DNA from 2 places in the Natranaerobius trueperi genome. Region 1 is predicted to be linked to the other one. Evidence: riboswitches for the same ligand, from Rfam matches in the RefSeq annotation. Region 1 holds a riboswitch; the other holds the start of a gene.

Region 1 (4,179 bases):
AAAGATATTTATCAAACAGATAGCATAGTACGTTTGAATGGAGAACCTGCACTAGGGTTAATTATTCAAAAAAAGGCAGATGCTAATACTGTACAAGTAACAAGGGCTGTAGACCAAGAAATCAAACAATTAGAAGAGGAATATGAAAATATTTCTATAGTTCCAACTTGGAACCAAGGTAGTTTTGTAGAGGAAGCTTTAGGAATTGTTCGAAACAATGCTATAATTGGCGGGTTATTAGCTTGTTTAGTACTATTGACTTTTTTAAGGAATATAAGAAGTACTTTAATTGTAGCTATAAGTATACCTGCATCTATTTTAGCAACATTTCCATTAGCTTACTTTTCTGGTTTAACTTTAAATATTATGACTTTATCAGGTCTTGCGTTAGGGATCGGAATGCTAGTGGATAATTCAGTGGTAGTTTTAGAAAATATATATCGGCATATCGAAGAGGGTTCTTCTGTTAAACAGTCTGCTATAAAAGGGACAGAAGAAGTTGCAGCACCTATTATAGCATCCACTTTAACAACAATAGCTGTATTTTTCCCGGTTTTATTATTAGAGGATTTAGCTGGGCGGATTTTTAGGGAGTTATCCTTTATGGTGATTTTTTCTTTATTACTATCTCTTTTAACTGCACTGACTATTGTACCAGTTCTAGCAACCTATTTAATAGTAGGTGATGTAACAAAAGTTCCTACCATGGAAGGTTTAAAAGAAACCTATAAAAAAAGCTTAGCATTATTAAAAATAAAATCTAAAATTATCATAACCTCTGCTCTAGTTTTAATGGTATTAGCTGGTTTATTAGTTCCTTCGCTAGGTGGTGAATTTTTACCACCCATTAGTCGTACTGAATTTACTGTTAATGTTAAGTTACCACCAGGAACACATATTGATACTACAGAAGAAGTGGTCTCTGACGTTGAAGAGTACCTTGATAGATTTTCTGAAGTGGATTCAGTTTACTCTACAATAGGTGAGAGAGCAAGAGAAAGAGAAGGAGCAGGGTATACTCGGCGAGAACCACATAGAGGTGAACTTATGGTTATTTTGTCTGAAGATATTCAAGAGGAGTTAACAGAGAAAATAGAAAATGAGTTTTCAGATCATGAAACAGCGTCTGTTAGTGTTCAAGATATAGATGGTGACCTTGAAATGGGAGGGAGCTCTATTGAGGTTCAACTTTCAGGTCCTGATTTAGATGTTTTGAAAGAGCAATCATCAAAGATCGCGAGTGAAATTGGTGAAATTGACAGTTTATCAAATATCAGTAGAAACATAAGAACACCACGACCCGAAGTCCAAGTCAGGCCAGACAGGGAATTGTCAATGAAAAAAGGGTTATCTCCTTTAGCATTATCAAAATATATTGAAATGAACTTGACGGGGAGTACAACGACTTATTTTCGAGAAGATGGTGAAGAGATACCAATTAATGTTGGATATTTTACTGATGGTCCGGAAAGTGTTGATGAATTAAGAAATCTCAACCTACCAAAAAACAAAGATACTCAGGTTAGTGCACCTATGGACCCAAGTAAACAGGAAGAACAACTTTTACAAGGAGTAGCGAAACTAGAAGAAGGTCCGGGACCTTCAGTTATTAACAGACAAGACGGAGAAAGATATGTTACCATAACAGCAGATACTGAACAACGTGATGTTCGAGGTGCTGTCAGTGAAGTACAAAATCAAATAGCAGAGCTTGATCTTCCAGATGGCTATAGAATTGCTTATACGGGTGCCTATGAAGATATGTGGTCTTCTTACAGGGAGCTTGGAACTGCTCTTTTTCTATCACTTTTACTTGTATATATGGTGATGGCAGGTCAGTTTGAATCTCTAAAATATCCATTGATCATAATGGGTAGTATTCCTTTTTCGTTTGTAGGAGTAATTTTAATGTTAGCTTTATTAAATGATACTTTAAATATCGCATCACTTATGGGAGCTATCATTTTATCTGGATTAGTAGTAAATAATGCTATAGTCCTTCTTGATTATATTACACGTAGAGATGACGCAATTGAAGGAGCGAGTCTTAGACTAAGACCAATTCTAATGACTACTATAACAACTTTATTAGCATTAATACCAATGAGTTTAGCAGGTGGTCCTGGGTCAGAAATACAGAATTCTTTAGCCTTTTCGTTAATAGGGGGACTAATTAGCGCTACTTTTTTAACTCTGTTTTTAATACCGTTAATTTACCAATTAGTTTCTAATAAAACATAAAAATTGACACTTGAGTAACTAGTTGATAGAATGATCTTAAATTAATAAAAAGTAACAGGGGAGCCGATGTGGCTGAGAGTGGGCTATTAAGTCCTGACCCTCAAACCTGATCTGGGTAATGCCAGCGTAGGGAAGTCATTTGAAGTGTGGATACGTGTGTAAACCTTTACCTGGATGGGTAAAGGTTTTGTTTGTTATTATTCGGCTGTCCCTGTAACCGGGGAGGGGAAATAATGAGTAAAGAAGTAGTTCTAACAGTAGCGGGATCTGATTCTGGTGGCGGTGCAGGTATTCAAGCTGATTTAAAAACTTTTCAGTCATTAGGTGTATTTGGAACATCAGCTATAACAGCAGTTACTGCACAAAATACTAGTAGAGTAATGGATGTAAAGAGTCTAGAAGGTGATTTCGTATCTTCACAAATTGATGCAGTAGCCAACGATATGAATATAACTGCTTTAAAGACTGGGATGCTTGCAAATGAAGAAAATGTTCATATAGTTTCGAAAAAGATTACACAATATAATTTTAGTTGGTGTGTCATTGATCCAGTGTTAGTTGCTACTAGTGGGGATGTATTATTAACACAAAGAGCATTAGAAACTGTTAAGGAACAACTTGTTCCCAAATGCGATATAATAACTCCTAACTTACCAGAAACAGAAATATTAACAGGAATTAAGATAAATGGATATAATGATATTGAGAAAGCAGCGATGATGTTACGTGGTCAAGGTGCGGGTTCTGTATTAATCAAAGGTGGTCATGGTAAAGGTGAAGCTGTAGATTATTTATTCTATGATCAAGGGATGATTAAATTAACAGCAACTCGAATAGGAGTTGGAAGTTTACATGGAACAGGATGTACTTTGTCAGCTGCTATTTGTGCTTATTTAGGTCAAGGATATGAACTGATATCATCTGTTGATAAAGCAAAAAAATATATTACTAAAGCAATTAAAAATAGCTTCGTTGTTGGAGAGGGGTCTAGAGTATTAAGCCATTAATAAAAATGTAATGGTTATTAATGTATTGGGGTGAATTTTATGAATAGGACTTTTTTTGTCGACTTTGATGGGACTATCGCAGAAAAAGATACATGTATGTTGATGATAGAACGATGTGCTAGAGATGGTTGGCAAGAGATTAATGAAAAATGGGAACAGGGTGAATTATCTACTAAAGATGCTGCACAAAAAACTTTTAATCTATTAGATTGTAACCTACAAGATATTATGGATCTTGTAAACGAAGTGAAGTTAGACCCTAAATTTAAAAAATTTGTAGATAAGGTAGAAAATCAGGGTGATAAACTTTATATTTTAAGTGATGGATATGACCTATTTATTAGAGAAATTTTAGCTAGAGAAGGGTTATCTTATCTTCCTTATTATTCAAACGAACTACAAATTAATGGTAATGGGAATTTCTATATTAATACACCTCATTCAGTTAATTATTGTGAATTATGTGGGACTTGTAAAACAGAACTAATAAGAAAATTAGCGTCAAATCAAGATGAAACTATTTATATTGGTGATGGATCATCTGATAGGTGTGCTATTTCTTGTGTTGATAAAGTATTTGCTAAAGATAAACTTTATAAAATTGCGATTGATAAAAATATCGATGCCGTTAAGTTTTCTTCTTTTAAAGAAATACTCCCATATGTCTAATAAACCTCCGTTCTTTGCTTTGCCAAAGAGCGGAGGTTTATTTATAAGTTAGAAGGAAATCTTGTATATTTAAAGAATGTTATTATAATGAAAAGGCGGTGATTAAGATTTTTGCTGACAGAGTACAAAAATTAAATTCACATAAAAACAAACGAAAGAGCGGAGAATATGTATTGTATTGGATGCAAAGAAGTCAAAGGACACATTATAATCACAGTCTTGAATATGCCATTAATTGTGCTAATGAAAATAATCTCTCAGT
Region 2 (4,179 bases), on a different contig from region 1:
AACTCTTCAGCGGTAATAGCATAAATATCTGTATTTAAAATATTACTAGAGTTATTCAAACTAATATTGCCTCCTTTTTATTTAAAAAATCTCCCAATCCTTTAAGACTGGTTGATAACCATGGGCTAAAAGAACTTGTTTAATCTTTTGTACAGGGCGATCATCAGAAATTTCAAATTGACTTTTCCCTTCATCAACCCCAGAATATCCACCAACTTCAGTGCTGACTCCTGCTGACATACGGGTAACTCCTAAAGGAAGTAAATTTTCTCTAAGCTCTGAAGATTCCCTAGTAGAGATGTTTATTCCAGCACTTTTTAAAAAAATTCTACTAGCTACAATCATCTGAACAAGATTTTTATCTGAAACTTCATCGTATTGCAAACTATTATTTTGTCCTGCAAATGGGCGAAGTCGTGGAAAAGAGATACTAACCTCTGCTTCAGGAAAATTATCAAGTAGATATTTAGCATGCATTCCTGTAATGAAAGTCTCTTTTCTCCAAGGTCCGAGTCCCTGTAATGCACCAATATTAACTCTTCTCATACCTGCTTGTAATCCTCTTTCTGGTGCATTTAATCGAAATTCATAATCAGTTTTTGGACCTTGTAAGTGAACAGTATCATATATGTCGCGGTTATATACTTCTTGATAAATAGTAAGACCATCAACTCCACATTTAATTAGCTCTTCATATTCTTCAGTTTCTAACGGATAGATTTCAATAGAAATCGAGGAAAAATATTCTTTTAATAACCTTACACAATTTTGTAAATAATTTAAAGGAACATGTTTTCTTGATTCTCCTGAAAGAATTAGAATATGCCTTATCCCCATCTCACTAATTGCTTTAGCTTCTTGTTCTAGTTCTTTATAAGTTAGAGTTTTTCTATCAAAGTTATTATCTGCTTTAAAGCCACAGTATAAACACTTATTAGCACAATAGTCACTTACATAGAGTGGTGTATAAAGCATCATAGTTTTACCAAAAAAATTTTTAGTTAGATAATGTGCTCTTTTGGCCATATCTTCAAGATATTTCTCAGCAGTAGGGGAAAGAAGTAATAAAAAATCTTTAGAAGTAGGTTGATCTTTGTGAAGAGCTCTATTTATATTTTCAAAAGTAGCTCTATTAAAAATTTCGTTTATATCTATATCTTTAAGTTGTTTATAGGTATTTAAAAAACTCAAAGTATCCCTCCTAATTTTGTAAAAAACCGGTCAAAGGAGAGGAAGCGTCCGCTAGATCTTTGACAGGAGCTGTTTTGGCTAAAAACGCTTTACGACCAGCTTGAACTGCTTGATTGAATGCTTCTCCCATTAGAGGTGGATTATCAGCAGTAGCAATAGCAGTATTTACTAATACAGCTTCACATCCCATTTCCATAGCTTCAGCTGCATGTGAAGGTTTGCCAATCCCAGCATCTACAATAATTGGGAGGTTAATCTCAGATATTAATATTTTAACTAATTCTCTAGTTTCAATACCTTTATTTGTACCTATAGGAGCACCTAACGGCATAACTGCCTCTACACCGAAACTTTCTAGTGCCTTAGCTACTGATAATTCAGGGCTTACATATGGGAAAACTTTAAATCCTTTTTCAACTAATACTTTTGAAGCTTTTAAAGTTTCATGATTATCAGGTAAAAGATATTTACTATCTCTAATAACTTCAATTTTAACCCAATCACCACAATCAGCTGCACGGGCAATTTCAGCTATTTTAACTGCTTCTTCTGCAGTTCTAGCTCCAGAAGTGTTAGGCATTAGGAGACAATTGTTAGGTACATATTCAAGTATATTCTCCTGCTCGGAATGTAAATCTATTCTTCTAAGAGCTATGGTTACAGCCTGAGTATTTGATTTTTCAATAACTTTTGGGATTATACTTTTACTTGGAAATTTACCAGTACCTATTATCAACCTATTTTCAAGTTCTTTACCACCTATTCTCAATAGATCATTACTCATTATTAACCACCTCCTACCATAGTAATAATTTCAATTTCATCATTTTCACAAAGTTGATACTCTTCCCAATTGTCTTTTTGAAGTATTTCTTGATTTATTACGATGATTTTACCTTCAGGTTTAACTTGTAGATCTTCTAAAAGTTTATTTACAGTTATCGATTGATGAACTTCTTTGATCTCTCCATTTATCTTTAGTTTCATATTCTCACCTCCTATAGACTTGATAACATCATTTTTTAGAGGATATAAATAAAAAACTCACCTTGTAGGTGAGCTATTCAGGTATAGAAATATCTGAAATTGAAGCTCCCTACGCTGGTATTAGCCAGGGCAGGTTCGAAGGGTAAGGTCTAAAAAAGACCTTTCTCAGCCATAAAAGGCACCCCTGCTTTTCTTTATTATTTTTCTATAAATATTATACTATTAGTTTTTAGAAAATGTAAATGATAGTCTTTAGAAAATACCAAAAATAGTTATAAATTAACCTTGAGATTTTTGGTAAACCTAAAAAATGAAGCATCTGGTTCAAATCCTGGTTGAAAGGAGAATCTTCCGTGGAAAAAAAAGATAAAAATATAGAAAAAGAAGAAACTTTAGAAGCTAGTAGAGAAAAGATTGACAAACAGCTATTTAGTAGAAATATTACAAAATATGGTTTTGATTTAAATCCTGCAGTTTCATTTTCTGCAGGACTTATAATTATAGTATTTTCTCTATTTGCTTTATTAAACCTCGAGCTAGCAAATGAATATGTAAATATAATCAACGATTACATTGTTACTTCTTTTGATTGGATTTTTATCTTGTCAAGTAGCTTTTACATTGTGATATGTCTTTATATTGCCTTTTCAAGACTTGGAAATGTCCGAATTGGTGGTATCTATAGTGAGCCAGAGTTTTCTAATTTTGCTTGGTATTCTATGTTAATATCAGCAGGTATGGGGATAGGCCTAATATTTTGGGCAGTTGGAGAACCATTATTCCATTTTGAAATAGCTCCACCTATTTTTGAGAGTATGCATGAAAAGCACACCTCTTTGGCCACAACTTTCTTTCATTGGGGATTACATCCATGGGCAATATACGCTTTAATAGCTTTAGCGCTTTCATTTTTTAGTTACAATAGAAATTTACCATTATCGATACGTTCCGTTTTCTATCCATTTTTCAAAGAACGAGTCTATGGAACTTTAGGAGATGTAATAGACGGTTTAGCTGTACTTTCAACTTTAATAGGTCTAGCTACTTCGTTGGGTTTGGGTACTCAACAGATAAATAGTGGATTAGATTATATGCTTGGGATAGGATTTAATGAGTATATTCAAGTAGCGCTTATAATAATTATCACTTTGTTTGCGACAGCCTCAGTATTAGCAGGAATTGATAAAGGAGTGAAATTCCTTGCTGGGTTGAATATGAGGCTTGCTGCTATTCTCATGATAATAATCTTACTTTTAGGTCCAACAGGTTTTATCTTAAGATTATTTTCTAATTCTTTAGGGCTTTATTTAAATGGAATTGTGGAGTACTCATTTTTCATTGCAGTTGAAGAAACTGCCTGGCAAGGTGATTGGTCAATATTTTATCTCGCCTGGTGGATATCATGGTCACCATTTGTTGGAATGTTTATAGCTAGGATTTCTAAAGGTAGAACAATTAGGGAATTAGTATTAGGGGTTATGGTAGTACCATCCTTATTGTCTTTTCTATGGATGTCAGTATTTGGAGGAACAGCTATATTCATAAACGAACAGGGTGCAGGTGGACTTTTTGAAGTTGTAGAAAATGATGTGCCGGTTGCGTTATTTGAGATGATAAATTTACTAAATATACCTTTACTATCCGAAATTTTTAGGGTTCTCTTGTTTATATTAGTAACCTTTTTAGTTGTCGTTTATTTTATAACTTCATCTGATTCAGGTTCATTAGTTGTAAATAAAATCACATCTGGAGGAAAGATGGACACACCAGCTAAACAAAGAGCTTTTTGGGCAATATTAGAAGGTATAGTGGCAGCAGTACTATTATTAATAGGAGGAGAAAAGGCTTTATTAGCCTTACAGACAGCTGTTATAAGTACAGGACTTCCATTTGCTGTTGTATTAGTAGCTATGGCCTTTGCTTTAATTAAAGGCATAGAAGAAACTCGTAAGAGACAAAAACGTAAGAGAGATAGACGTAAGTTTGAAAAATTAATCGAAA

What was found. Region 1 has a riboswitch for thiamine pyrophosphate ahead of thiD (bifunctional hydroxymethylpyrimidine kinase/phosphomethylpyrimidine kinase). Riboswitches for the same ligand answer to the same signal wherever they lie in the genome.
Region 2: linked by a shared signal. The riboswitch ahead of thiS (sulfur carrier protein ThiS) and the one ahead of thiD (bifunctional hydroxymethylpyrimidine kinase/phosphomethylpyrimidine kinase) in region 1 are both predicted to bind thiamine pyrophosphate.

Annotation. Positions count from the first base shown of each region.
Region 1 covers NZ_NIQC01000003.1:57,207-61,385, forward strand. The annotation lists gene CDO51_RS02330 (efflux RND transporter permease subunit) at 1-2,241, shown strand, start outside; TPP riboswitch at 2,288-2,392, shown strand; gene thiD (bifunctional hydroxymethylpyrimidine kinase/phosphomethylpyrimidine kinase) at 2,475-3,248, shown strand; gene CDO51_RS02340 (MtnX-like HAD-IB family phosphatase) at 3,288-3,917, shown strand; gene CDO51_RS02345 (deoxyribodipyrimidine photo-lyase) at 4,100-4,179, shown strand, end outside.
Region 2 covers NZ_NIQC01000039.1:3,029-7,207, reverse strand. The annotation lists gene thiE (thiamine phosphate synthase) at 1-59, opposite strand, end outside; gene thiH (2-iminoacetate synthase ThiH) at 82-1,191, opposite strand; gene CDO51_RS11965 (thiazole synthase) at 1,202-1,975, opposite strand; gene thiS (sulfur carrier protein ThiS) at 1,978-2,178, opposite strand; TPP riboswitch at 2,268-2,374, opposite strand; gene CDO51_RS11955 (BCCT family transporter) at 2,532-4,179, shown strand, end outside.